3 regions of the Clostridium sp. MSTE9 genome follow, and region 2 is predicted to be linked to each of the others. Evidence: predicted binding sites of a transcription regulator. Region 2 holds the regulator's gene; each other region holds the start of a gene.
The links. Region 2 encodes LexA, which represses DNA repair genes until DNA is damaged. Its sites were predicted from a motif close to CNAACANNTGTTNG; they were not measured.

Region 1 (9,886 bases), on a different contig from region 2:
TTATTCCCCATTGTTAAAAATGAATGATACACTTTTTCATTACTTGCTGCACTTATTCATATACTGGAGCAGCAGCTGAATCAATTCCTGGCAGTTCATCATCCACATCCTCCTTTTACCCGAGTTCATTCAAAGTTTTGAATCGGTTTTTGAATGTGGCTAAAGTGTAACACTTCTGTAACCTCTTTTCAAATGCAATTTTTAACATGGAAAACAAGTAAAAATTTGTTACTTTATGTCGTCAGATCTTTTAAAGTCATCCCCGGTGAGTCCCTCACGAGCCAGCATGACCTCCAGAACGGAAATATCGGACGAGATGTCCATTGTGGCATCCCCAAACAAACTATCCAGAAGATTTTCAAACGCAGTATTAATTGTATCCAGGCTTTCGCGAATCTGCTTTTTGGCAGAAGTGATATTCTCCCCCTGTACCGGCTGACTGTCAAAATGGCAGTAGGAATGAATCAGCTTTAAAGTAGTCGGCAGATAATACTCATTAAATTTTCGGATCTGAGATCCCTTTTCGGGATGCTCTTCCACATAATTCAGTATTTTTTCCGTGACGCTCTCTAAACGGGATATTTTCAGAAGCACTACTTCATCCGTAATAAAGTTTTTAGCCTGACTGATCTGATTCAGCAGATCGCGTCCCTTAGAAGGCGCCGTGCTTTCTTCCGGCTCCCTTCTCTGGGCACTCCGGCGTTCCCGCTCTTCCATAGACTGCTGCGCCTGAAGATATTGCTGGTATGTTTCTTCCCCCAGCATCAGGCAGGTTTTCTGATCATCCAAATACCCGTCGGGCAGCATGTTGGAACGGATCATTTTTTCCAGATCCTTTACAACAAACGTCGGGGATTTTCTCACCAGTCTGGCAAGCTGATCAACAGAGCAGAAATTCGCGGCGCCAACACCGTTCAGATAACGAGCGATGCGGTTTAACCTGCCGCGTATCCGGCAGCCCTGTGTAATCATCCACGCAGAAAGCCCACTAAAGGGTACTGTTACGGAAGCCAGCGTCAAAAGTACATCCGCCGCCGACAGCGTTGCTGCCGCAACGACCAGGGCAATCAGCAGGCTAGCAGAAACCACGCCGAAAATTCCTCCAAATATCAAAAGCAAAATACTGGAAACCTGCTTCCATGGAAAGCGGGAATCCGAATATCGCAGAGGGCGAACCTCCGCCTGAACGGAGGGATCGGGAGAAATCGGCGACCGGGGGGGCCTGCGCCGGTTCTTTCTGCTCTGACGGCGGGAATTCCCATCCCCTACCGCATCACGGAAGGTTTCTTTTACCTCTTGTTTTAAATCGCGAAATTCTTCTGAATGAACCACACCACGCACACTATTGCTGATTTCTCTGCCCAGCATCGAAAAAAATCTCTCAAACATCTTAGATTCCTCACTATGTAGTTCTTAAAATCTATTGGTTTTATTATACCTGAATCCAATTCAAATGACAACTAAGCATCCCCGACGCTTTTTACCAATTTTCTTAATTTTCATTATAAATCCGCCATATTTCTCCCTACAATCTTTTTCAAAAAAACTAAAAATAAATTAAAAAAAGATATTGACAGATTGAATAAAACCAGATATAATTACTATCGTTGTCCCGGCAAATTGTTCCGTGTGATTACACGGCTCGGTAGTTCAGTTGGTTAGAACGCTAGCCTGTCACGCTAGAGGTCGACGGTTCGAACCCGTTCCGAGTCGCCAGTTTGCTGCTATGGCTCAGTTGGCAGAGCACGTCCTTGGTAAGGACGAGGTCACGCGTTCGAATCGCGTTAGCAGCTCCATTAAAAACCGCTTAGTTTTAAAACTAAGCGGTTTTTTGTCGTTTATTTTTATTTTCAAAATAGTAATTTCAAAGCGTGTTGAACATTGGAAAAGATCAAAATTCTGATACTATTTAAATGGACACGCCCTTATTTACGGCTTCTTAAAGCTTCGGCCTAGACCAAACTATCGGTCTTTTTCGGGCTTATATAAACCGTTTCCACTCTTTCATTTGTTCCAATCAGTAAAAACACGACCAGTATGATAGCTGCTGACCGATACAGAAGTGACAACAAGTGTAAATAAAATAAATACAGCCATAATATGAAAAGAAGATTTTATGGTTGCTGCGCGACGATCAGGCACCAAAGGACTGCACCGAAATTTAAAATCAGGAGTTAAAACAATGGGTTTACAAAAACGGTTACTATCACTTGGTATGATTGGGGTTATTTCTTTTTTCTTGAGTGATGTTCTTGGCTGCATTCTTGTACAGGGATATAATCCGATAACATCTTATATTAGTGTGTTATCTGCGGACGGCACACCCTATTCCGGTGTAATGCGAACCTTTATTATGATATATCAAGTTTGTTTTCTGTTATTTTCGATTACACTCTGCATCAAATTTTTCAAAGAATATTGCCCATACACACGTGTAGGTTCTATTTTGCTTTTTGGTGTTGCTTGTTTATCCGTTTTTACATTTGGCGTTTTCCCAATGACGGTAGAATCTGCGATCAATCCGCAAAATATGATTCACCTTATTTTAGCAATAACCATTATTACCTTACCGATCTTGGCTTTATTTTTGCTCTCACTTGGATTTAGGAAAGATCAAAGAAGCATTCTGGCGAGAACATCTTTCATTGCGGCCATCCTGATTTTATTTTTCGATTTATCGCATCTATTCGCTATCAAAAATGGATGGGACATCTTAGGCCTTTTACAAAGGCTCAGCGTATATTCCTTTCACGCCTTTACTTTCTTTCTCTCTTGGATTTACGTAAGAAAAACAAGGAGAACAGTACATTAAAACTATATACCTCAAAAGCAGAAACGATCCCCCGCAATCGGAGCACTCCGGCTGCGGGGGATCGTTTCTTTGACATAAAAAAGCGGGGACAGGACGTTTGTATACCATCCCATCCCCCTGTCTACGGAGTTGCAGTCTCCATAAACAACGGCTAAGTCGCACTATGTAAATGATACAGCAATTTCCATATTTTGTCAATATCTGTTTTTATTTTCTCCCATCTCCTGTCCGTCTACACGATCTTCCGCAGAAATATAGGCTGCGACAGCATACAGCGGCATGGTTTCTCCGCAGCGCTCTCATTCATGGCCAAAAGACGAACGCGCTTTTAATCTTTCCCCTCTACAAACCAGCGGTCATTCTCCAACCAGATATAACGTTCCTGCTCTTTCATCCGACATAAATAGCGAATCCCTGTACCACCGGCCCGCAGGGAGGCCGCCCGCTGCACATCCAGCACTTTGTCAATTTCGAAAAGCTCGCCAGCAGACCAACGGACAGCCAAAGGAATAATATGGCCGTCTTCGGTATACCGTACAATCATATCAATATAACGTTTCATTCTTGCTTCCTTTAAAATATCGGGCCATACAACATAATATGGTCATGCTTGGGGTCAAATCCAGAGAGCTCCGGGTCCTGAAGCAATACTGCCGGCTGCACGGCGTTGGTGCCAAAGCGCCTTTTCAGGCTGTCCACAGCAGTCTCCAGCTGTTCCCGGCGCAGCTGCTCCTGTCCTGCGCCAAACAAATCCATCTGCAGAGGAGTCGAATCACTGACCAAATCGGAGATACTGATGCCAAGGCTGCGAACGGGCCGCTGCCAGTGGTAGTGCTGCATAAACAGCTCCATGCCTGCCTGTGCGATCTCGGTGGCACTGTTGGTGTAGTGACTCAGAGCATGCTGTCGCCCGAAAGTTTCAAGCTGATTATCTCGAACACTGATGCTGATGGTACGCCCCTTACAGCCATGCTCGCGCAGTCGGCGAGCGACGCTGTCTGCCAAAACATACAGGATAATTTTCGCATCCTCATTATCCACAAGGTCGCGAGGCGTGGTGGTGCTGTTGCCGATGCTTTTTGCCTCTTCCCGATCTTCGTAGCGGGCAACCGGCGTATTGTCAAGTCCGTTTGCATAAGCATACAGCACACTCCCCCATTTGCCAAACCAGCTTTTCAGCGTCTTTTCCGGAGTGTCGGCCAAATCCCCTATGGTATGCTTACAGTAAGACTGCAGCTTGCGCTGGGTGACTCTGCCGACATACAGCAAGGCGCCGACCGGCAACGGCCAGACCATCTCTTTGAAATTTCCCCGATGGATTTCTGTAACTGCGTCCGGTTTTTTATAATCCGACCCCAGCTTCGCAAAAATTTTATTGTAAGATACGCCGATGCTCACGGTGATTCCCAGCTCCTGCCTGATCCGCAGGCGGACTTCCTGCGCGAGCTGTACGCCGTTCATGCCTTCGGCAGTAACATCGAGCCAGCATTCATCCAGGCCAAACGGTTCCACCCGGTCCGTGTATTCCAGATAAATCTGATGGCAAAGCCGCGAGAATTGCTTGTAGAGCTCAAAGCGCGGCGGAACAACCATCAGATCGGGACACTTTTGCCGGGCCTGCCAGAGGGCCTCGCCTGTTTTAACGCCGTATTTCTTCGCCTGCTCGTTTTTGGCAAGAATAACACCGTGGCGCTGCTCCACATCGCCGCCCACGGCTGCCGGCCGGCCCCTCATTTCAGGCCGGTACAGACTTTCAACACTTGCATAAAAGCTGTTGCAGTCCGAATGTAATATGATTCGATCCACATTTCCACCACCAAACACATGTTCTATTCCTCTGATCATTCTAATACAGAACATGTGTTCTGGCAAGAGGAAAATAAAAACAAAATCCCGCAGTCCGTATAGACTGCGGGATTCTGAATGAAACCGAAATACAGGTAAAACAGCCCGTGTTTCACTTTACTGCATGAAAGAGAAAATCGGAAGCGTTTTTCAAAGCGGAAAACCGCTCCCGTAACAGCAATCTTCCCGGCAAAAATGCAGCCAGGAGGATTTTTTATTTTCCTCTAAAAAAACAATGGGGAATCTATCTTTTCAGATCACGACTGATTCGCTGCTTCATCTGCTGCGGTTTGAGTTTCTTCATCCGCATCAGCGACTACAGTTCTTACCGGCTTGATAACGGCGTAAATCTCGCCCTCCGGGGCGATCAGACGTACTCCGGCAGGAAGATGAAAATCAGCGGCCGTAATGGCTTCCCCGGCTTTTTTACCGGAAACCTCAGTCACAATTTCGTCCGGGATCAGCGTCGCCTTGCCTTCCACTTCAACTTCAGAATGATATACCTGCAGTTGCAGCAAATCATGTTCCAATTCGCCATGGCCATGGAATACAATGGGAAGCTGCATCTTCACGTCCTGATCTTCCGAGATCATCTGGACAGACACATGAACCGCATTCCCATCCACAGGATGCCGCTGAACCTCTTTTAGAAATCCAAATTTCTTTTCGCCGCCCAGCATAACCCACAATTTTGCGCTGGTACCATGGCGTGCGATCACTTTGTTCAGACCACCGCTTTCAAACTGCACAGGAGTGGATGCGGTACCAGGCCCATTGAGAACCCCCGGAATAAAGCCTTCTCTTCTCACTTTTTTCGGCTTGTCTTTTCTGATCACTGCTTTTAAAGCAATCTCTTCCATCGTAAAAACACTCCTTTTCTTATAGTGACATTGTTCGTTACCTCGATTTTATACCTATCCCACAAAATGTCAAACGCAGGTTCCCGTAATAAAGCCGTGAGAATCGGACGAATCGCTCTCTTGGCCCGTATCAGGCGGCAAAGGCGGCGATTCTGATCCGATTTTCCCCGAATCTCAGGCAGAATCGCATCTGCCCTGCTCTTTCTTCCTTATTCGGCCTCATATTCTGTGAATTGGAGCTGCCGGGGGTGTTTTCTCAGAGAAAACTCACTGAATTCTAATTAAATAATATCCAGCCTACACCGATATGATTTATAGAAGAGTATTTACTTTATTTCAATACAAAGGACAGTGATCAGTCATGAGCATTTCTGCAATTTCAGGCACAAGCAGCTATACCACTACGGCCAGCAGCAACCAAAGTGAAATCAACAAGCTGCGCGCACAGGAAAAACAACTCCAGCAGGAACTGACCCAGCTGCAAAGCGACGTTTCAGGAGACGATTCCGAACAGGTTCAGCTACAGATTTCAACCGTGCAGCAGCAGATTACTCAGATTCAGCAGCAGATACAGCAGCTGCAGAACCAGTCGGCCAAACAGTCACAGGACAAGCAGCAAACCACGCAGGCGAAATTCAACGTAGGAGACACCGCAAGCTTTCCGGATGACCATCTGATCGACATTACCGTATGATCAAATAAAAGCCTTCTCTCCCATCCAGGGCGAGGGGGCTTTTATTTTGTGTATGGAGCTGTTTGCACTCGGTTCTGTAAATGAATAATGGCAAAAAGAAAGGCAGGCACCCGATTGATGCCTGCTTTTTATGGAGAGTAGTCTTATGAGTGAACAGTGTATTACAGCAGCGTTTGAAAAATCTTTTCGGAGGGGCGGGCAATCACCGTGGTGGAAAGCAGAAGCTCTGTTTCCGCAGTCGCCGCCGCAACCGCAGTTTTCACAGCCCCCACATCGCCCGTAAGAAGAACGACGCCCTTTCCCCCAATCGCATAGCCTATTTTCACTTCCATCAGCGTGATATCCGCGGCCTTTGCGGCAATATCCGCCGCGCGGATACCGGACGCTACCGAGTAAAATTCCATCACGCCAATCGCCCGAATCGCTTCTACCGGGTTTGTCAGGCCGATGGCAGGAATCAGCTGGGAATGAATGTTGGGAATCAGCAGGCTGTCTACATAGTATTCCCCCGCAACCTGAATTCCCCTTTCCATAGAAGTCTCAACATCGCTGGTGCTGCCGCCGATAATCACAATGTATTTGCCAGGACAGACTGTGGAGGCCTTCACCAATTGCGCATTGGTCACCTTGACCATCTGATCGCTGACATCTATTCCGCGGGCAATGCTGGAAAGCTCAATTGCTCCAATTGCTTCTCTCATTGTCCTCAAGCCTCCCTATCGCGGCGGATCGATGCGCCGTCCTCATTGATTTCTGTGATGATCCCGCTGATGCTGGCATGAATATTCGCGGAGAGCCCCTGTGCAGCCGACGCCAGCAAATCACCCTTTTGCACCGTTTCCCCGGCCTGCACAGCCGGGACGGCGGGCTTTCCGATGTGCTGCCGGAACGAAATCCATACCTGCTCCGGGAAAAGCTCGGTGCAGTCATCCCCGGCATGCTGATGATAATACTCCGAAAGCCCCAGACGGGCCACCAGACGGTCGGTCGGCACCTTGCCGTACAAAGACCCTTCCCTTGCCTTTGGAGAAAGATTTCGCGGCACCTGAATGCCTTTCTCGCGCAGCCTGCCCTTCAGGTAAGCATTCACCTTGCGGGGCGACAGCCCCATGGGACAGGAGAACATTTCACACACGCCGCAGTCGCAGCAATTTACGGCCTGCCCAAATGCCTTTTCGTACTCGTCGTTGTCGGAAATCAGCTCCTCCCGGAACAGATTCCGCATCATCAGATGCGGCTGGATCTGATGCCCGATCAAATACCGCGGACACAGGCTGGTACACATCCGGCACTGAACGCAGGCGCTTTTGGCCTGTGTTTTAATCCGACCAAGCGGCAGCGCTGCCCGGCGCGCCAAATAATGTTCGTTTGACAGAACAATCAGGTTCCCTGTTGTTTTCGTCACCGCCAAACGATCGATTTCGGCAGGGTCGGTTACGACGCGCCCCATCATGGGGCCGCCGACAATCACAATATAATCCTGAAGGTGCGGGCGGGCACTGCCGATGCACTCCCGCAGAGGCGTGCCAAGCGGAACCTTGCGCATCACCGGGCGTTCCACCTCGCCGACGACGGACAAATATTTTTCGGTCACGGGAATCCCCTGCAGGGCGTCGTGAATATTCAGCAGAGTTCCCACGTTGTCTACCACAGCTCCCACATCGAGCGGGATTCCGCGTTCGGGAACCGAGGTGCCGCAGACCTGCTGAATCAGCACCTGCTCATCCCCCGCCGGGTAAAAGGACGGCATCTCGAATAGTTCGATCTGCGCGCCGGAGGTCGCGATGGCCTGCCGCAGCGCGGCGGTCTCTTTGACATATTTCTTTTTCAGGGCAATCACGGCTCTTTTGGCGCCGACGTGTGCCGCCACCGCACCGACCGCCTGAACGATCTGATCCGGGAAGGTACGCATCAAATACTTATCCGTTTCGATCAGCGGCTCACATTCCGCGCCGTTCACCACAAAGCACTCCGCCCTAGCAGAGAGCTTCACGTGCGTGGGGAACCCGGCTCCGCCGGCCCCTACCACACCCGCAGCCTTTACCGCTTCGATCAAATCCATACGATCACCATCCTGCCTCATTGATACCGATCTTCCGTTAAAACCGTGTATCAAAACTGGTTGTCTCTCCCCCGTTTTCAGGCGAGAGAGGACAACTGTTTCTTACTTTGAATCAGTCATTTCTACTACAGCACATTGGTGTTGATTTCTTTATCGTCTATGATACCGACGACGGTTGCGTCCACCGGAACATCAGGACGCCCGACTGCGGTTCGGGCGGAGCTCCCGCTGACGATCAGTACCGTCTCCCCGATTCCCGCGCCGATGCTGTCTACCGCAACGATCGGGGTGCCTGGCTTCCCTCCCTCCAGCAGATCAAGAGGGCAGACGACCAGAAATTTGAGCCCCCTCAGGCTTTCTTCCTTCCGGGTTGACCAGATATTTCCAATCACTTTTCCGACCAGCATAAAAAGCTCCTCCCGCTCCCGTTGAGGGGTTATTTTTCAATACAGTTCATGGCGATCCCCGCCGGTGTGACCAAAAATGGATTCTCCGGTTTATAGGTGGGGATTCCGGTTTCCTTTTCAAAGACCGATTCCACCCCGGCCAGACAGCAGGTTCCGCCGCACAGGTAAATCGCGCTGACGGTTTCTTTGCTGACGTATTTTTTCACGATAGCCGCCATCTTCTCGATCACTGCCTTTACGACGGGGAAAATCTCCGCGTGGCGAGAGGAGTCGAGCTTGATGGCCTCCGCCTCCGCGATCGGGATCTGATAGCTGCCCGCCAGCACCAGCGTCAGGTGCGTGCCGCCTGTCGGCTCGTCTTCGATCTGAACCACCTTACCGTCCTTTAAAACGGCAAGGCCCGTGGTACCGCCGCCGATGTCTACCACGACTCCGTCGGAAACACGGTAAATGGTGTTGGCAGCGGTCGGCTCGTCGAGAACATTAATCACCTGCATTCCCGCGCTTTCCGCCACATAGGTGTGCGTTTTCAGGCTGCTGTCGGTTCCGGCCGGCATGGCGATGGCGCATCGCTCCAAAGGCTGGCCCAGGCGGGCCTCCAGCTTCTCTTTCAGCTCGCGCACAATGCGGCAGGCCCCAACGTAATCCACGACCACGCCGTCGCGCAGGACACTCGCCGCCCGCTTTTCGCAGGCGATCGGGCGGTCCTCGGCGTCCAGTACGACAAGTACGATATAAGCGGTACCCAAATCGAGCCCCACCTTCAGTTTGCCGGGGCACGGCTCAAAGGTTTCCTTTTCAGAGCGCTCAACCTGCGCAATATATTCATTGATTCGTTCCAGTTCCAGCAATGCGGGCAGCCTCCGTTTCCGTTGATTTTCCCCGCTCAGCGGATATGCAGCGCATCAGACATGACGCAGCGGCGCTTTCTGCAGAAAGAACGGGCAGTCGTCAGGCCTTCTCCCGTCGGGCCTGCAATCGTAAAGGTGGTGCAGCCTTCTCCGCCCACGCCGATTCCGGCATAGGACGGCGCATTCTTGACAAAGATCGTCGTCTGCAGCAGCTTTGCCATCTTTGTCAGCTTATCGACGTTCTTCGAGTGCATCATGGCGGTATGGCGGTTGCCGCGCTCGGCCACTAGGGCGATCTCAATCGCCTCGTCGACATCTGCAGCCCGAACGATCGGCAGGATCGGCATCATCAGCT
Region 2 (9,886 bases):
TTTTCCAGCTTATAAGAGCGCCCGTTGATCCATTTGGCGTCTGCACTGAGCTGCGGTACGGAACGCTGTGGAAACAGCGCCTGCTCGATCCGCTCCCGCAGCGTGCGCCGTCTGCGCACTGGAATCGTATCGGGAAACAGCGCAAGCGAAGCCTCCGTCTTTTTCAGCGCACGGGCGGCGCCCATATTCTCCGGCAGAGGGAACGCGGAAAAAGCCTCCTGATTGTCGAAATACTTCTGGATGATCTCGGCGCTTTTATCCACAAAAAGGCCATGGCTGCCGCTTGTGATCGCAATGACCGCATCGATCTGCGGGACCACCACCACATACTGGCCAAACACGCCGTTAAACTGGTAGGCCCCCGGAATCGGAAACTCCCACAGATGATAACCGTAGGCTGTTTCGTGCTCACCCATCAGGGTGCGCACTCCCATATCGGTGGATTCCGCAATCCATTGCTCCGAAAGCAGGCGGCGGGGTTCCCCGTCCACCGTCCACATTCCTTTCTGCAAATACACCTGGCCCAGCTTCGCCATATCCTCAGGCCGCAGAAACAGCCCCCAGCCGCCTTTTTCGATCCCCATCGGGCAGCGTTCCCACACCACATGGTCGATGCCCAGCGGCTCAAACAGGCGCGGCTGCAGATAATCCGTCAATCCCTCTCCTGTTTTCCGCTGGATCAGCGCGCTGAGAAGGTAGGAATTCATGCTGTTATACGTAAATTTTTCGCCCGGCTCATACGCGCAGTCCGACGTCAGGTAAGATTTTAGCCAGTCGCGCTCAAACACGCTGTTCGCCTCATTAAAGCGGATACCGGACGTCATGTTCAGCAGGTGGCGCACGGTGATCTGCTCCACCCTGTGCCGACGGAACGGCGGGGGCGGCATTTTATCGGAGAACAGCTCGGCAATCCGGTCATCAAGCGTGAACAAGCCCTCTTCGATTGCCATGCCTACCGCCATTGCGGTGACGGATTTGGAAAGCGAATACACCATCTGCGCGTAAATGCCGGAGTACGGTTTCCAGTTGGCCTGAGCGATCAGCTTACCGTGGCGCAGGATCACGATGCTGTGCACCTTGATTTCCGGGCACGCGTCGAGCTCACGGAGAAAACGCTCCAGATACGCCGAAGAGACCCCCTGGGCCTCCGGCGTAGAGCGCGGCAAAGGCTTGCGGGAAAGCCCGGCAGGATACCGGGGCTTTTCCGGAACAAATGGCACCGGTGAAAGGTGGCGCAGTTCACCGCGCATCCCCTTTCTCACCGCATCCACGGCCTTGAACTGCGCTCTCAGATCCATCATAAAGGAAGCTCCTCCAAGCGGCGGCGAACCATATCCAACGCAAAGGACGCCGCTGTGTATCTGTAATAGCTGCGGGGGCGGCGATGGCTGAACACCTTTACCTTGCGCACCACGGTGCCGTCTTTGTCACTGAGCCCCACGTAAATCAGCCCGATAGGCTTTTCCTCAGTACCGCCGTCCGGCCCGGCAATACCGGTGATACCGATACCGATGTCGCTGCCGGATTTTTTCCGCACACCCTCGGCCATCGCGGCCGCAACCTCTTCACTCACTGCGCCGTGCTTCTCCAGCAATTCCTCCGGCACGTCGAGCAGCAGCGTTTTGATCCGGTTGGCATAGGTGACTGCTCCCATCTCAAACACTTGGGAGGAGCCGGGAATATCGGTAATCCGCTTGGCAAGAAGTCCGCCGGAGCAGGACTCCGCCGTCGCGATCGTCATCTTTCTCTCACTGAGAAGGTTTACAGCGAGCTGCTCCAGACTGTCTACATTGATGCCGTACACGCAGTCGCCGATCCGCTCGCGGATGCGCTCCGCGACCGGCCGGCACATTTCCTCCGCCTTCTGTGCGTTTTCCGCCTTAGCGGTAACGCGTACGTACATTTCGCCCTCTTTGGCATAAGTGGCAACCGTGGGGTTCGAAGCGTCCGTCATGTCGGAGAGCATCTCCGCAACAGCGCCTTCACCCTGGCCAAACACATGCACATTCATGGAAAAAATGCTTGCGTTTTCACGCTTCATCAAAAACGGGATCCCGTAATTGTGCAGCATGGGAATCAGCTCTGACGGCGGGCCGGGGAACATCATGATGATCTTGCCCTCTTTGGTTTCCACCGCGCAGCCCGGCGCGGTGCCGCGGTCGTTCAGCAGAACGGTGGAGCCCTCCGGCAGCATCGCCTGCTTCATCTGGTTCTGACCCATGTATCTGCCGTTGAAGTGCTCCTTGAGGCGCTTCATGCTTTCTTCGTGCACGACAAGGGGTGCACCGGCGCATTCGGCAATCGTTTCCTTCGTCAGATCGTCCTCTGTCGGGCCAAGGCCCCCTGTGGTGATGACCAGATCGCTGCGCTTGAGCGCATGGGTGAGCGCCTCTTTCAAACGGCCGTTGTTATCGCCCACGGTACAGGAAAACATCATATCGATCCCCAGCTCGGACAAAGCCCGCGCTACATAGGAAGCATCGGTATTAATGACCTGGCCGAGCAGCAGCTCGGTTCCTACTGATATGATTTCCGCTTTCATAAAATTGGCATCTCCTTATTCTCCTGGATATAATATTGCGATTTCATCAAAAAAATGATTGCATTCTTCCTGCGCCTTCGGCGGGGGAAAACTGCGATCCCCATAAAAAATCTTTTTAGGCGAGCGAATGATCATATCCGATTTTGATCAGCTTTACCTGAGAAACGCATTCCTCGATCAGCGCATCAGCGTCGAGCTGCTGCTCCGCCTGCTCCACAAAATAAAGGTTGGGCTTGGTGCGGGGATGCTTCGGCGTGAACACCGTGCAGCAGTCCTCAAACGGCTGAATCGAAATTTCAAAGGTATCGATTTTGCGGGAAATCGCGATGATCTCCGTTTTATCCATGCCGATCAGCGGCCGGAACACCGGCATATCCACCGCCGCCTCGGTGCAGGCGATGGCCCGCATCGTCTGGCTGGCCACCTGGCCCAGACTCTCGCCGGTAATGAGGGCCTCGCAGCCGTTATCCACCGCGATCCGCTCTGAAATGCGCATCATAAAGCGGCGCATGATGATCGTGAAAAGCTCCTCAGGGCATTTCGCCATGATCTCTTCCTGAATATGCGCAAAAGGAACCACGCGAAGAATCATGCGGCCCGAATAATCGCTGACCTTGGTCAGCAGATCAACCACCTTCTGCTCCGCGCGCTCACTGGTATAAGGCGGGCTTGCAAAGTGGACGGGAACCAGCTCCACGCCGCGCTTTGCCATGCACCACGCCGCTACGGGGCTATCGATGCCGCCGGAAATGAGCAGAGCCGCTCTTCCGCCTGTGCCGACAGGGATTCCGCCCGCGCCGGGAATGGAGCTTCCATGAATGTACGCGCCAAAATCGCGCACCTCTACCATCACCACCAGGTCGGGATTGTGCACATCGACCGTCAGGTGGGGAAAGTTCTCCATTATATATGCCCCGACCTCGGCAGAAATTTCAGGGGATTTCAGGGGAAAACTCTTGTCGGAGCGCTTGCTTTCCACTTTAAAGGTTTTCACGCGATTCAGATCGCCGGAAAGATACTCGCTGCACGCAGAGAGGATGGATTCCATCTTCTTTTCGGCTACGCACGCGCGCGAAAATGCGGCGATGCCGAAAATCTTTCCGACCTTCTCGGCAACCTCATCCAGATCCTCTTCCCCTTTGGGGGAAATGGTAATGGTAGACTGCGCCACGCGGATGTCGAAATTGCCGAATCTGCCGATGCGGTGGCGGATATTCCGGACGAGCGACGCCTCAAAATTCTTTCGGTTCAAACCTTTGAGCACCAGCTCGCCCAGCTTAATCAAAATGATCTCTCTCATACAAACTCCTTATGATTTTTTCACCAGCTGCTCCATGCCCTGCTTCAGTGCGGCCGTAAGAGCGCCGATTTCTTCCGTTGTAGTAAAGCGGGAAAAGCTCACCCGCAAAGAGGACTCCACCAGCTCGGGCGAAAGGCCCATGGCTGTGAGCACATGGCTCGGCTTTGCCTTGGAGCAGGCCGAACCGCTCGAAACAAATATATTTTTCGAAGACAAGAAATGCAGCATCGTTTCGGCGCGGATGCCCGGAACCGAAAAGCTGAATACGTAAGGCATCGCGTCCTCCGGCGAATGGATGACAACACCCGAAAGCCCGCTAAACTGCTCGCGCAGACTGGCGCGGAGCGTTTCAAAATGCGCTTTCAGCTCCTGCGGCTGCGGCATCGCACGCACCGCCGCACCGAACCCGGCGATGGCCGGCAGCGGCTCGGTGCCGGGGCGCACTTCTCTTTCCTGCCCCCCGCCGAAGCTTCTGGACGGGAAACCTTTCTGGCCCGCCACATACAGTGCGCCGGCGCCCTTTGGCCCGTGGATTTTGTGAGAAGAAACCGTCATCAGATCGATCCCCACGCGCGCGGGCTTGATCGGAACCTTGCAGAACGCCTGCACCGCGTCCACATGCAAAATCGCCGGGGATTTGCTGCGGCGGATCGCCTCCGCTGCCGCCTCCACCGGCATGCACACGCCGGTTTCGTTATTGACGAGCATCATGCTCACCAGAATCGTATCGCCGGTAACGGCCTGCTCCACCTGCTCCGGCGAGATGTGCCCCGTGGCATCCGGCATCAGGTACTCCACCGTAAAGCCATCCTGCTCAAGCTGCTCCATCACGCGCAGTACGGAGGGATGCTCCACCGCCGTTGTAACGATACGCTTGCCGCGCCTGCCGTTGCGCTTCACGGCGCCGAACAGGGCAATATTATTTGCTTCCGTTCCCCCCGAGGTAAAATAAATCTCGGAAGGATTCACCGAAAGCCTGTCCGCAACCGCCTGGCGGGCCGCGGTCATCTCGCGCTCCGCCTCAAAGCCCATGGTGTGCAGCGACGAAGGGTTACCGTACGCCTGTGTCATCACATACAGCGTACGCTCTGCCGCCTGCTCGCACACACGGGTGGTGGCTGCGTTGTCCAGATATATTTTTTCCAAAGCTGAAAGCCTCCAACCTATGATAAATTTCACTTTAAAACAGGCCATTGATTCCTTTTCCGCCCACGGCGGGGGAAGAAATCACTGTTTCTATAGAAAGTCTCTTTTAAAGCAAATGGGCTGTCAATCGTAATCAGCCCTATTATACCACAGGCGCGACGCGCCGTTGTGGTATATTTTTTGAATTGACGGTATCATAATCTGCTCTGCGGATATTATACACGAAAAGTTCCCAATAGTGAATATGCGCCCGCTTGCATTTTTTGCAAATCCGCGCTATGATTACATACAGAAAGAGTCGGATTCCCTCAGCGTGCCGAAAAACAGAGGCATACCGCTAAAAATCGCGCAAGGCGGCAAACCCGCAAATCAGAGAGCATACTTGGCATGTGACCGCAATTTGCAAATGCGGCTGCCCTGTGGGCATACGGCACACAGCAGGCAAAACGAGCATCGCTATTTTGCGGCAGCGCGATGGTTTAGTAGTCTGAGGGGCAGATTCCCTTTTCTTTTGCAAGGAGGAACCAAAAATGGCAGAACTGAAGAACACAAAGCAGCGCGGAGCGATTCTGCGTTTTCTGGAAAACAGCCCGGATCCCGTTTCGGCGGAGGATATTTTCGTTTTGCTGAAGCCCTCTTTCCCCCAGTTGGCTCTTTCTACCGTATACCGCAATCTGGAGCGCTTTACCTCCTCCGGGGTTTTGCAAAAAATCAATTTTGAAGACGGCGTGATCCGTTATACGCTGGCCAAGGGGCACGACCACTATTTAATCTGCACCGGATGCAGTAAAAAAATCAAGCTGGACGACTGCCCGCTTTCCCCGCTGGAGCTTCAGCTCGCAAAGGCGACCGGCTTTGAGATCGAGCGCCACAGCCTGACGATCTACGGAAAATGCCCGGACTGTCAGAAAAAGCGCGGTACCCGGGCCGTTGTAAAAAAAGTGGAACGCACGCAATAGCGAGAAGAGTTCTGCCGAAACGGCACATTTTTATGAAAACGTGATACACAAAAGCCGCAGAACAGGTTTGTTCTGCGGCTTTTTACATTATAATATCCACCAATGTACCGTCGTACCATCAAATCAAAACTTACAGCAAGATCAATTCATATATTATTCCAGCATTTCGATCAATCTTGCGATATCGTCTTCTTTTGTGGCCCAGCTTGTGGCAAATCGTACAACCGTATGCTCTTCATCGGCTTTTTCCCAAAAGCTGAACGCAACTTTCTCCTGCAGCTTTTGCATAACGGAATTCTGCAAAACGATAAACTGTTGATTGGTCGGGGATTCCCAGGCAAACGTGCAGTTTTTTCTGCGAAATCCGTCCTTCAGCAGTTCCGCCATTTCAATCGCATGCCTGCTGATCTTGAAATACAAATCATCCGTAAATAATGTATCGAACTGGATTCCCAGCAAGCGGCCTTTCGCAAGCAGCGCTCCATGCTGTTTTACAGTCGTCATAAAATGCGGGGGCATATGATTTTTCGTAAACACCACCGCTTCGCCGCATAACGCGCCGACCTTTGTGCCGCCAATGTAAAACGCGTCACAGTATTCGGCAATCATAGGCAGAGTGACATCCGTTGTTTTGCTCATTACACCGTAGCCCAGACGCGCTCCATCTAAATACAGGGGGATCTCAAACTTTCTGCAAACTAAGGAAATGTCGCTCAGCTCCTGCTTGCTATACAAGGTACCGTATTCTGTCGGGTGAGAAATATAAACCATTCCCGGGAACACCATGTGCTCATGGTTTTCGTCCTTCCAGAATTTCTGTAAATAATTTTCCAATGTACCGGCTGAAATTTTCCCGTCGTTTTGGGGTATTCCCAGCACCTTGTGCCCTGTATATTCGATCGCGCCTGCCTCGTGGACGCTCACATGGCCCGTTTTGGCCGCCACAACGCCCTCATATCGTTTGAGCAGCGCATCAATGACGATCGCATTTGTTTGTGTTCCGCCGACCAGAAACGAAATCTCTGCCTGCGGACATTGACAAGCTTCCCTGATCTTGATTTTTGCGCTTTCACAATATGGATCATTTCCATATCCCGATAACTGTTCTAAATTTGTGTCAAGAAGGCGCTGTAAAATTCTTTCATGCGCTCCTTCCGTATAATCATTTTCAAATGACAACATGCTAATTGAATTCCTCCCAATTCCTGTTTCACCGTCTGCCAGGGCAATTTGCCCGTAAATCTGCGCTGTCTTTGATATGGCAAAGCAACAGCGCATCACAAGTGGTACCCTTTTTAGTAATAGCGGTAAACAGAAATCACGCGGCCAAGCACCAGAGCGCTTTGAGAAAAGATCGGAGAAAACGCGGGGTTTTCCGGCTGCAGGCGGATGTATTCCTGTTCAAAGAAAATCCGCTTGACCGTAGCCTCGTCGTCGATCAGCGCGACAACGATCTGCCCGTTTTCCGCCGCATCCTGGCGGTGCGCGATAATGTAATCCCCGTCAAGAATTCCGGCGTTTTTCATGCTGTCGCCCTGCACGCGCAGCGCAAACAGCTCCTTTTCGGGGTAACGGTGCCCTACCAGCGGCAGGTAGCCCTCGACCTCTTCCACGGCCAGAATCGGCACGCCGGCGGTCACTCTGCCCAAAATCGGCACACGGCTTACCTGCTCGGCGCCTTCAATATGAATGGCGCGATTGAGGCCGGCCTCGCGCCGAATGTAGCCCATATCCTCCAGCGTTTTGAGATGCAGGTGAACGGTCGAAGTGGATTTCAGGCCGGTTGCTTTGCAAATCTCCCGCACGGAGGGCGGCAGGCCATATTGTGCTCTATCTTTTAAGTACTCATATATTTTTTTCTGGCTGCTGCTGAGTCCTTTCATCCCATTTCCTCCCAGGTATTCCAAGTCAACCTTATCATACCACAGGGCCCTATAGATTGCAAACAAATGTTTGCGGATTTTTCACAATTTTTTTGTTTTAAGAGCTGTTTTCATCTTATTTTAATGCAAAATTACATGACTCCAAAAGTTAAAAGAATATTCATAGCGTATTAACAACTGCCCCGCGAATTCAAATTATAATATGAGTGTATTCAGACGATGGAGCCGCACCATCAGAATACAAAGTTCTACCCTCCTCAATATACCCCTCAAGCTAACGAAAAAAGACCGAATCAATTGGATTCGGTCTTTTTTCTTTTTTGCGTCACTTTTTGTTTCAAACGGCATATTTGGTGTTTTTTCTGGTCAAAATAGCCTCGGAGGTGCTTTTACAGATGAGCAGTCTGCATTTTAAATCAGAAAATCAATCCCCAAAGAAAAACAACAAGGGTTTTTATGTCGCGCTGGGCGTTTGCCTGGTTGCCGTTGGTGTTGCCGCCTGGACTACGTATGACAGTGTCGTGAAATATGCCAATCCTCAGGATACGTCCTCGTATTCCACTTCGCCCACCGGACGCACGCAGTCAGGTGTTTATGCCAGCAGCAAGGCGGAAGAGGCTTCGTCTCAGCCGCAGGCCAGCGCGCCGCAATCCGCCGCTCCGTCTTCTTCCAAACCGGCTGCTTCGTCTCAGGCACCGGACAAGACCGCTTCGTCCAAACCCGAGCAGCCCGCCAAACAGACGGCGGCCAAACCCGCATCTTATGTTTACCCGGTTGGGGAAACCCCGAAAGTTACCAAAAATTATAGCGGAGACAACCCCATCTTTTCCGACACGATGCAGGACTGGCGTGTTCACTCCGGCACAGATTTTGAGGCAAAGATCGGCGACCCGGTCAAAGCCATCGACAGCGGAAAGGTCAAGGACCTGTACGCAGACGGCAATCTGGGCAATGTTGCCGTAATTGAGCACAGTGACGGAATCACCGCGTACTACTGTGGCCTGGGTGACACCTTCCTGGTGAAAAAGGGCGATGAAGTAGACGCAGGACAGAAGATTGGCTCGGTCAATGTTGTACCGATCGAATCGGTGGAAAAGCCGCATCTGCATCTGGAAATCAAAAAATCCGGTAAGCTGATCGACCCTATCACTCTCTTCAAATAAGTCAAATCGTACAAAGAAACCCATAAAACAGATAAATCCCCGCCGGCAATCGTCGGCGGGGATTTTTACAAAATTTCATCCAAAAATTTCATCGATCAAAAATCATTTTCTTTTTAAACGGCTTAATTTGAGCCAATTTTAAAAATTTCTGACATTCGCCGCCGACCGTATGAAGAAGTCGATCATTCCTTCCATATTTGCCCAGAAAAAAGCGGATTTGACAACATAAATACTTTCGATTTGACAAAGATTAAATGCGAAAGGAGGTGAATGTTTGAAAAAAGGAAAAAAATTTTTTCAACGATTGACCGGCTGGCTTACCGCACTTACTCTGCTGGCAGGGTCGGCAGTGGGATACTACCACTACACCTTGCCTGATCAGTTCCGCGTGACGGCGGGAACCAAGCTGCGGCTGAACCAGACCGGCCTTAGCATCATCGACACGGTAAACAAAAAAGAAATTACCGCGTCCGCTTTAAAATCCGCAAACCAAAATTACCATGCTCAACTGATGCTGTTTGATGTAATCCCCATCAAAACAGTCAGCGTGAAAGTGGTGCAGGAAAAGCTTTTGGTGCCTTGCGGTACTCCTTTCGGCATCAAAATGTTCACAAACGGCGTGATGGTGGTTGGCGTTGCCGACATTGAAAGCGCCGGAAAAATGATCAATCCCGCCGCTGTGGCGGGCGTGAAGGTGGGCGATATCATTACCGAGGTAAATGGAAAGGCCGTTACCCAGAACAGCCAGGTGGCGAAGCTTATCGAAAGCAGCGCCGGCGCACCGGTCGAGCTTTCCATTAAACGGAATGAAGAAACGCTCACAGCAACTCTTACCCCTATTCTGTCCGATGTGGACGGAAGTTATAAGGGCGGTCTTTGGGTACGTGACAGCA
Region 3 (9,886 bases), on a different contig from region 2:
GGTCATGCCCGCGCCCATCAGCACTGCCGCCATGGTGGAGGGGGTCAGGCCGATCATGGCGACCATCGGGATAATCATGGGAGCGATGATTGCGTTGGCGCCCGCCAGGGTGCCCAGCAGAGCAACGAGGACGATCGAGGTGGCCATCGTGGCCAGAATCGCCTTTTTTTCGGTATTGACGCCGATTTTCTTGGTAAACGCGTAAATGATGAACTCGGCGACTCCCGTCGCCCGCAGAATAGCGCCCAGGCCCGAACCCAGCATGATGATAAACCCGATCATGCCAAGGAAGGAACCAAGCGATTCCGCCAGGACCCCGCCCATATCGGCAAAGGACTGCTTTGTCATAATGGCGGCGATCACCACACAGATGACAACGTTTAATACGGGATGAATGTCGCGAAACGCCAGAACAATGTACAGCACCAACGGAATCAGTGCAAACAGCGGAGAAATGCCAAAAATCATTTCAATACTCCCTTTCCGGATCAATTTCAGCTTTTGGCTCTGCATATTGCAGACAGGTTGTTCCTACAGGCAAACCGCTAACCTATGCTCCGCGGCGATCAGCCGCGGCTTTCCCATGCCGGAATTTCCCCTCCCTTCTTTCCGGGCTTCTGCCGCCCGTTTTTCCCGTGCCGGACCTGGCCTTAGCTGCACCAGAAGGCGGCCATTTTTTCGCCTTTCTCCGCCGGCTGTTTCTTTTTACCAAACGCCGTCTGTACCATGCCTTTTTTATGTCGCTCTTTTTTGATAAAAAAAAACAGAACCCCTTTTGGCGTGGTGCCAACGGGATCCCGTCTTCGAGGTAAGGCGCTTGATTCGCCTCACACAAAAAACAAAACCGTTCTGGTAAATATTAGCAAAGTTCGTACTATATGTCAACATTCTATGAACAAAAATAAATTTTTATGATTTTTCGTGAAGTTTTTGTATTGTCCATTTACTTTTCAATGCCCTGTGCAGGCACAGCGATTTTTCCCCTCGACTGCGGGGAGGGAAGAAATTAATCCTTTTTTTAAAGTGCTATCGCTATGCTCGAATGCAATCGGCAGATTTCGTTCCGCGGGCGAGGACGAACACAAAAAGCCCTTATTTGACCCCTCGGTCGTTTTCAGCTAAGGGACAAAACAAGGCGCTTACATACGAAAAGTGTCCACGAGCCGGTGAGAATAAAAAAGAGGTCTCTCCCTCGCCTAAGGCGGAGGAGAGACCTCTTTTCACCTGTTTTATGAAGGATTCCTATCACATTAAGGGAGCGAACAGATTCAGGACGCTGTTGAGCGCGCGCACATACCATCTGCTGCTGCGGCACTCGGCATGCACCACCTGCCTGCACTGTAAAAGGGACATCAGGTATTCATCCCGCATGCTGCCGATGGCCGGACACCGGAACAGCCAGGCACCGCACTCAAAGTGCATGTAAAAGCTGCGGTAATCGAAATTGATCGTCCCCACAATTCCGTATTCATCATCACAGACAACCGTTTTCGCATGGTTGAAGCCCGGAATAAACTCGTAGATTTTCACTCCGTTTCTCACCAGCACCTCATAGTTGGCGCGGGTGACCATGTAAACCAGCTTTTTGTCCGGTATATGTGGCGTGATGATGCGCACATCCACTCCACTTTTGGCTGCGTTGCACAGCGCCGTCAGGACTTCATTATCCGGGATCAGATACGGCGTATTGATATATACATATTGTTTTGCACGGCTGATCAGGTTCAGGTATACATTGCGCCCTACCGGCTCCCAATCCAGCGGATTGTCGCTGTACGGCAGAACATAGCCGCCCTCCTGCGGTTCGTCCGGCTCCTGCACGACACGGAATTTTTCGTAATCCTCCGTGATTTTTCGCTCGAACCCCCACAGGGACAGAAACATCACCGTGAAGTTCCACACCGCATCCCCGCGGATCATCATGGCGGCGTCTTTCCATTTACCAAAGCGCGGAGAAAGATTGATATATTCATCCGCAAGGTTTACGCCGCCGGTAAAGGCCACCTTGCCGTCGATCACCACGATTTTGCGGTGGTCGCGGTTGTTCATCAGGGTAGAAAGGAACGGCACAAAGCTGTTGAACACGCTGCATTGAATTCCCATTTTCTCAAGGCGGCGGCTATATTTGAACGGGAGCGTGAACAGGCAGCCCATGTCGTCGTACATCACGCGCACCTCCACTCCCTGCCGCGCTTTCTGCGCAAGGATATCCAGAACGGTATCCCACATCACACCCTCGCGGATAATGAAATACTCCAGAAAGATGAAACGCTCCGCTTTTTTCAGCTCTTCCACCAGCGAGCGGAATTTTGATTCGCCGTTCGGGAAATAAACCGCGGAGCCGTTCCGGCAGGCCGGGCAGTTGGAATACCGCTGCAGATACCGCACCTGCGCACCCGCATCCGGATTCTGTTCCGTGATTTCCTCCAGAATTTCGGGGTCCGGCTTTAAAAACGCGCGGAAGCTTTGATTTTCCAGCGAAACGCTGCGGCGGATCATGCGGTTGTGGCGGCTGCGCCCGAACATGAGATAAAACAGCCCGCCAAAAATGGGGAACAGCAGAATCGCTACGATCCAGGCCAGCTTATACGTTGGATTCAGCTCGCTGTTGTTCAAAATCCACAGCGTTACCACAATGCTGATGACGTAGCAGACGCCGTAAAACCACACATAATAATTGCTGAACTGCGTGATCATCAGTACCAGTACCGCAACCTGTACCAGAATGGCCAGAGCGATCATGGAGGTGCGGCTGAGCAGACTTTTCAGTACTTTCTTCATACGGTCCTTCCTTTGCAGAGAACAGGTTTGAGTGGGAACTTTCTTGTCAAACGGGTGGGGATACGCTATAATAAAACCCTACGGCAGGCTGGGACAGGTCCTTTCAGAGTACTCTCGCGGGTTGCAGTAAGGCCGCCTGATGACGGCCTTTGATTTGTCGATTTGCAGTTCTTGTGTTGGCAGACAGGTCACTCCAGTCTAAGGCGCAAGTTTCTGCTCCAGCAGAAATGCGGCGAAGCCGCATCCAAAAACTGCGAGCCGACGAGAGCGCTCTGAAAATGCCCGCCGACAGACGAGACTGTTAAGCTTATTTCCAGATGGAACTCGGAGAGTGGGCATTTTCATTGGAGCGCCTTTTCAGTAGCTGTCGTTTGCACTTACAGGAACTGTTCCCCAAAACGGATTCCAAAGGTGTCCTTTGGCGAGTCTTTGCTTACTTTCGCCTCGCAGCGAAAGTAAGTGCCCGCCCCGGCATGAGGGGCAAGCCCTGCGCCAGCAGACAGGCTGAACCTGTACGCACATCGCGAAAAAGCCGCAGAGAAAGCCACCTGCTCCATCATAAACGAAAGACCCCTGCCGAACGAAAAGGATTATCTGTCACGGAATAATGCGAAAACAAGCTTTCGTTTTATGAGAGAACATTCAAACAGAATAAGCTATTTTTTGAAAAAAGGCAACTTCAAATACTGCCCAAGAGGTGTTTATTCTGTTATAATAACAAAATAGCACAATGATCTATCAGCCCGGCAGGGATGTCCCCCGGCGGGTCTTAAATAAAACGATTCAAATTCAGGGGAGCACAGAGCCCTGGCTTTTAGAGGAGGCCATCTGATTGAAAGACTATGCCTTAATCACAGACGCGACCTGCGACCTTCCCGCAGAGGTTTTGGAAAAGCTGAACGTTCGGGTCATCCCGATGGAATTTCAGATCGGCGGAACTCTGTATCAGCATTATCCTGATGCGCGAGAAATGAGCCTGACCACCTTTTACGAGCGGATGACAGCGGGAGAAACCCCGTCTACCTCGCAGATCAACCAGCTCACCTATTTTAAATATTTCGAGGCCATACTGGAGGCCGGTATGGACGTGCTGTACCTGAGCTTTACTTCGGGCCTGAGCGGTACCTACCAGTCTTCCCTCATCGTGGCGGCGGAATTGGAGGAAAAATATCCCGGTCAGCGGGTCGTCTGTATCGATTCCCTGTGCGCTTCGATCGGCCAGGGGCTGTTTGTGCTTTTGGCCGCCCAGAAAAAGCAGGAAGGCCTGACGATCGACGAAATGGTCGCATGGGCCCAGCAGAGCCATCTGCACGTTGCCCAGTGGTTTACTGTAGACGACCTGAACCATCTGCGCCGCGGCGGACGAATCTCATCTGTTGCCGCACTGGCGGGCTCGGCGCTCGGCATCAAGCCCATATTGCACGTGGACAGCGAGGGCAAGCTCGTTGCCGCGATGAAGGTGCGCGGACGCAGAAAATCGATGGACGCCCTGATTGAGCGGATCGCCCAAACCGGCATCAACCCCGCGGAGCAGGTCATTCTGGTCGGGCATGGCAACAGCGAAAAAGACGCCAAGCAGTTAAAGGTTGAAATCCGCGAACGTTTTCGCCCAAAGGAGATCATCCTGTGCGATATCGGCCCGGTGATCGGCGCGCACGTTGGGCCCGGAATGCTGGCTGTTTCTTTTTGGGCCAGCGAAAACTGACAGTCCTCCACGCCGGGATCATGCGGACCTTTGCGCCGCACCCGACGTGTGATTGATCCATAATTTGTCAGGAGGATTCTGAAATGCAAAAGAAAGAAATCGCCACCAACAAGGCTCCGGCAGCCATCGGCCCCTATTCTCAGGCTGTGCTGATTGGGAACACGTTGTATACTTCCGGTCAGATTCCGATCGATCCCGCCACCGGTGCTCTGGTACAGGGCGGTATCAAGGAACAGGGTACCCGCGTATTTGAAAACCTGAAGGCCGTTCTGGAGCAGGCCGGAACCGATTTTTCCAAGGTAGTGAAGGTCAATGTCTTTATCACCGACCTGAACGATTTTGCGGCCCTGAACGAGCTGTACGCCACCTATTTTGAAAAGCCCTATCCGGCCCGCTCCTGCGTGCAGGTTTCCGGTCTGCCGAAGGGCGCTTTGGTCGAAATTGAGATGATCGCCGTTCTGTAACGGTTATTCTTCAAAACGGATGCCGCCAAAGGCATCTTTCAGAACACCTGAGGAGAGCTTGAATTTTTCAAGCTCTTTTTCTGTGAGCGAAACCTCCAGAATTCCGGCGACGCCTTCCCGGTTGACAAAGCAGGGAACGCCGATGTACACATCGCTTTCCCCATACTCCCCATTCAGCAGGGTCGAAACCGTCAGGATGCTGTTTTCATCGCCGAAAATCGCCTTGGCAATCCGCACCATCGACATACCAATTCCATAATACGTTGATTTCTTCGCCGCGATAATCTTCTGCGCGGCGTTTTTTACTTCCTCGCTGATGTTCTGCAGATCATCGAGGGAGAATTTCTCGGGTGACTCCTCCACGATTTTCAGAACCGGCTTTGTGCCGACCATTGCCTGTGACCACGGCACAAATTCACTGTCGCCGTGCTCGCCCATCACATAGGCATGTACATTCCGTGGGTCTGTTCTCAGGTAGCTGCCGAGAAGATAGCGCAGGCGCGCACTGTCGAGCGTGGTGCCGGAGCCGATCACTCGGCGGGGGTCAAACCTGGAAAGCTTCTGGGTCACGTGAGCCATGATGTCTACGGGGTTTGTCGCGATGAGGAAAATCCCGCCAAAGCCGGAATCCACCACCGGGCCGACCACGGAACGGAACACCGCCGTGTTGCGCTGCAGAAGATCGATGCGGGTCTCCCCTGGCTTCTGCGCCACGCCCGCGCAGATCGCCACAATATCCGCATCCTTGCAGTCCGAATAGGTTCCGGCATAGATTTTCATATGGGAGCCGGAGAACGCGACGCCGTGATTCAAGTCCATCGCTTCCCCTTCCGCGCGCCGGGTATCGATGTCAATCAGCACCAGCTCATCGCATGCGGTCTGATTCAGCAGCGCATACGCAAAACTCATTCCAACAAAGCCCGTGCCGACCAATACAATTTTTCTGATGTCATTTTTCATAATAATCCCTCCTGCCGGATACATACCACAGCCTCAGCAACACACCACTGTGGTTCATTTGTTCTATTGCAGTATACCACTTTTTCCCAGTTTGGCAAATAGGAAAAGCAATCGCCTCTTTCTCCGGCTTAAAATTGAACTTTTTTAGTATATCCTGCTTTTCGCTCTTTACAAAGAACATATGTTCGTAGTATAATAACTTCACGCCGCATTCCGAAAAACATCTTCCGGCGCCCGAGAGAGTAGGAAAGCACGATATAAATAAACGATAGTAAATCCGTCTGCATCCGTGGCATCATAACAGCAGACAGATAAGGAGATATCGGCATGCAGACACTGGAAAAACTGAAAATACTGTCTGACTCCGCGAAATACGACGTGGCCTGCACCTCCAGCGGAGTGGACCGGGGCGCTTCGGAAAACGGAGGAATGGGCAACGCGATGGCCTGCGGGATCTGCCACAGCTTTTCGGCGGACGGGCGGTGCATTTCTCTGTTAAAGGTACTGATGACAAACAGCTGCGTTTACGACTGCAAATACTGCGTCAACCGCAGGAGCAACGACGTACCGCGCGCCACCTTCCAGCCGCGGGAGCTGGCGGATCTGGCCATGAACTTTTACCGCAGAAATTATATTGAAGGGCTGTTTCTGAGCTCGGGGATTCTGAAAGACCCCGATCACACCTGCGAGCGGATGATCGAGGTGCTGCGCATCCTGCGCGAGGAATACCACTTTAACGGATATATCCATGCCAAAGCCATCCCCGGTGCGGACAGCCTTTTAGTCGGGCGGCTGGGCGCTCTGGCCGACCGCATGAGTGTCAATATTGAAATGCCGTCGCAGAAAAGCCTTGCGCTGCTCGCGCCGGACAAATCCAAAACGAATATTTTAAAGCCCATGGGCTTTATTACGGGGAAAATCAAGGAGAACGCCACGGAACTGGTTCGCTACCGCCATACGCCCAAATTCGCGCCGGCCGGACAAAGTACCCAGATGATCATCGGCGCAACACCGGACAGCGATTTTCAGATTTTAAAGCTGACGGAAGCGCTGTACCAACGCTACGAATTAAAGCGCGTTTTCTTTTCGGCGTATATCCCCGTATCAAACGACCCGCTGCTGCCCGCACTGACAGTAAAACCGCCGCTTTTACGCGAGCACCGGCTGTATCAGGCGGATTGGCTGCTGCGGTTTTACGGCTTTGCGGCCGACGAGCTGCTTGACGAAGCGCACCAGAGCTTTCACCCGATGCTTGACCCGAAATGTAACTGGGCGTTGAATCATTTAGAGCTGTTCCCCGTCGATGTAAACCGGGCCTCTTACGAAATGATTTTGCGGGTGCCGGGCATTGGGGTCAAAAGCGCACGGCGGATCACGACTGCGCGCCGCAGCGGAACCCTGCGCACAGATGATCTGAAAAAGCTTGGGGTCGTCATGAAGCGGGCACGATATTTCGTCGTTGCCGCGGGGCGGGGCGAACGCCCGCCTGTACTGACCCGCGACGCCGTGCTCCGAGCGCTGGTATCGGATTCCTGCCGTGAGCTGTACGAGCCCCAGGGAGAGCAGCTTTCGCTCTTCCCCGCTCCGACACCGCAGCTTTGGGGAGAGGAGGCTTTGCAATGCCTGCCGGGACCCCTTTGACCTACGATTACCGTTACGACGGCAGCTGGGACGGCCTGCTGTGCTGCCTGTTTGAAACGTACGAGCGCAGGGAGCTGCCGCAGGCCGTGTACTCGCACGAGGACGTACAGCAAACGCTGTACCCCGCTTTGGAGATCGTCACCGACTCGAATAAGGCCGGCCGGGTCAAGCACGCGATGCTGCCCAAAATCGGTTCCAGCGCAAAAGAGCTGGCGGAACATGCCTTTTTGACCTGCCTGCCACAAAAAGAGCTATGGATACTCCGCTTTCTGCGCCTTGCCTTTCGGCACGGCCCCACGGTGATGAACAAGATGACGCAGCCCGCCGTGCACACCTTAAATAAGGCTGTACTCCACTTACAGCACGAAAGCCACCAGTACCAGGGCTTTGTGCGCTTCTCTGTCTCGCAGGGAGCGCTGTGGTCGGTGATCGAGCCGAAAAATCAGGTGCTGCCGCTGCTGGCCCCGCACTTTTGCCAGCGCTTTTGCAACGAGGCCTTTTTGATCTACGACAAAACCCACGATCAGGCGCTGGTTTACCAAAACGGGCGGCACGAGATTCTCCCCTTGCTGGCCTTTGAGCCGCCGGAGCCGGACGAAACCGAGCTGCGCTACCGCAAGCTGTGGCACACCTTTTACGATTCTATCAGCATCCGCGACCGCGAAAATCTGCGCCTGCGCATGACCCACATGCAAAAGCGCTACTGGAAGCACCTGACCGAAATGCAGTACAATCCATTCCGGGCCGGGCAGGCAGAGCCGGAACAGAGCGCCGAAACACAGAGCGGCGCACGCAGACCGGACGCCCTGCCGCCGGACTCCAATTCCATTCTCCCTTAATTATTCTGATGTCCGTGCGGTTTTTCCATGTCTTGCCTGACCAATTAAAAACGATGGATTTTCGGGATAAAATTTGCGAAGCAAGAAAAAAGCGCAGGAACACTCTATATTCCTGCGCTTTTAACGCCAGGCGGCGCAATGATAACCGCAACAGACAAGTTCCTTCCTTGCAACACTTGTTTTTTCTGCTGTTTTTATGGTACCTCTTGCTTTTCCCAGCGCAAAACGGTACGATACTAGAGCGGGACCTTTCCCCAGTGCGTGAATTAGAGCAGATTAAGTATTATCTGCTCTAATTCAATCGAGAGGTGAAAACGATGTTATGGAAAATACTCGCTTTGGCTGTAAGCGTATTTTCCCTGGTGAGTATAATAGCCTGGTTCTATTCATTTCGAAAATTTCTCAACAAAAATAGCGATAAGCGTTTGAATGAAGTCAGTATGAAGATGAGCAAATATGTCTTCGTATTCTATACCATTATATTTTTGACAATCGTTATCGGCTTAGTTTTTATCATAGCAAAATACATGTTTTGAGTATAACTGTAAGGGCAATACGGACTCACCCATATTCCCCATCTTGAAAGCAATGATTTATGATTCTATTTTGACTCTGAAAATTTCAAAAAGGAACATTTTTTTAGATATGGTAATGTTAAGCAACGAAAATGATGAAAATATGGCCATTGACACAGAGGAAAACAACCTTAAGAAGAGTGGGAGTAAGAAATGAGTCAGCTGGAACCCGAACAAAAGAGAATACGGGCGGCCCTGATCGGGGCGGCCTTTATGACCGGCGCGTCGTCTATCGGGCCGGGCTTTATGGTGCAGACCTCGCTTTTTACCGCGCAGTACGGCCAGAGCCTTGCGGCGGTGGTCGTCGCGATGATTGTAATGGATACCATTGCAAAGCTCAACATCTGGAGCATTCTGGGCATTTCAGGCCTGCGCGGGCAGGAGCTTGCCAACCGGGTGCTGCCCGGCTCTGGAAACGTGATCGCCATTCTGGTCACCTTTGGCGGCTTTACCTTCGCCATCGGCAACGTGGGAGGCGCCGCCCTTGGCCTGAACGCTGTGTGCGGTCTGCCGCTGCAGGCGGGCTACCTGATTTCGTGCGGCCTTGCCGTTTCCCTGTTTCTCATCAAAAACGCATCGAACGGCATTAACCGGGCCTCTCAGGTGTTAAGCGTGATGGTTCTGGTCATTCTGCTGATCATGGCATTTCAGACGCACCCGCCCATGAATCGCGTGGCTGATGGCCTGCTTTCCCCCGAGCAGCCTCTTTCGCTGCTCGTTCCGCTGATTACGCTGCTGGGCGGCTCCACCGGCGGCTATATTGCCTATACCGGTGCGCACCGCTTTCTGGATGCCGGGATTTCCGGCCGGGAGAATCTGCGCGGGATCCAGAAAAGCACCCTTCTTACCTGTGGGATCACCGGTCTTTCGCGCATTCTGATCTTTTTAGTGGTATTCGGCGTCTGCGCCGCCGGCGGTCAG

Region 1: a site for LexA is predicted at 4,630-4,643, ahead of dinB (DNA polymerase IV). Genes of this name have one in related genera too.
Region 3: a site for LexA is predicted at 6,085-6,098, ahead of HMPREF1141_RS06460 (putative DNA modification/repair radical SAM protein). Genes of this name have one in related genera too.

The regions. Positions count from the first base shown of each region.
Region 1 is NZ_AKFU01000035.1:262,469-272,354, reverse strand. Features, by position in the region: gene HMPREF1141_RS10135 (5-bromo-4-chloroindolyl phosphate hydrolysis family protein) at 229-1,389, opposite strand; tRNA gene HMPREF1141_RS10130 (tRNA-Asp) at 1,640-1,716, shown strand; tRNA gene HMPREF1141_RS10125 (tRNA-Thr) at 1,721-1,796, shown strand; gene HMPREF1141_RS10120 (DUF998 domain-containing protein) at 2,183-2,812, shown strand; gene HMPREF1141_RS10115 (hypothetical protein) at 3,141-3,374, opposite strand; gene dinB (DNA polymerase IV) at 3,386-4,618, opposite strand; gene HMPREF1141_RS10105 (50S ribosomal protein L25) at 4,915-5,517, opposite strand; gene HMPREF1141_RS10100 (FlxA-like family protein) at 5,879-6,211, shown strand; gene HMPREF1141_RS10095 (BMC domain-containing protein) at 6,373-6,912, opposite strand; gene HMPREF1141_RS10090 (4Fe-4S dicluster domain-containing protein) at 6,918-8,273, opposite strand; gene HMPREF1141_RS10085 (EutN/CcmL family microcompartment protein) at 8,399-8,680, opposite strand; gene eutJ (ethanolamine utilization protein EutJ) at 8,710-9,531, opposite strand; gene HMPREF1141_RS10075 (aldehyde dehydrogenase family protein) at 9,567-9,886, opposite strand, start outside.
Region 2 is NZ_AKFU01000022.1:67,811-77,696, reverse strand. Features, by position in the region: gene HMPREF1141_RS16830 (serine hydrolase) at 1-1,301, opposite strand, end outside; gene HMPREF1141_RS05130 (competence/damage-inducible protein A) at 1,298-2,542, opposite strand; gene thiI (tRNA uracil 4-sulfurtransferase ThiI) at 2,658-3,842, opposite strand; gene HMPREF1141_RS05120 (cysteine desulfurase family protein) at 3,852-4,988, opposite strand; gene HMPREF1141_RS05115 (Fur family transcriptional regulator) at 5,519-5,947, shown strand; gene HMPREF1141_RS05110 (beta-eliminating lyase-related protein) at 6,101-7,129, opposite strand; gene lexA (transcriptional repressor LexA) at 7,243-7,830, opposite strand; gene HMPREF1141_RS05100 (M23 family metallopeptidase) at 8,226-8,993, shown strand; gene spoIVB (SpoIVB peptidase) at 9,268-9,886, shown strand, end outside.
Region 3 is NZ_AKFU01000030.1:31,105-40,990, reverse strand. Features, by position in the region: gene HMPREF1141_RS06495 (Na+/H+ antiporter NhaC family protein) at 1-468, opposite strand, end outside; gene cls (cardiolipin synthase) at 1,246-2,781, opposite strand; gene HMPREF1141_RS06480 (DegV family protein) at 3,614-4,486, shown strand; gene HMPREF1141_RS06475 (RidA family protein) at 4,570-4,950, shown strand; gene HMPREF1141_RS06470 (L-lactate dehydrogenase) at 4,954-5,910, opposite strand; gene HMPREF1141_RS06460 (putative DNA modification/repair radical SAM protein) at 6,238-7,551, shown strand; gene HMPREF1141_RS06455 (TIGR03915 family putative DNA repair protein) at 7,530-8,390, shown strand; gene HMPREF1141_RS06445 (NRAMP family divalent metal transporter) at 9,119-9,886, shown strand, end outside.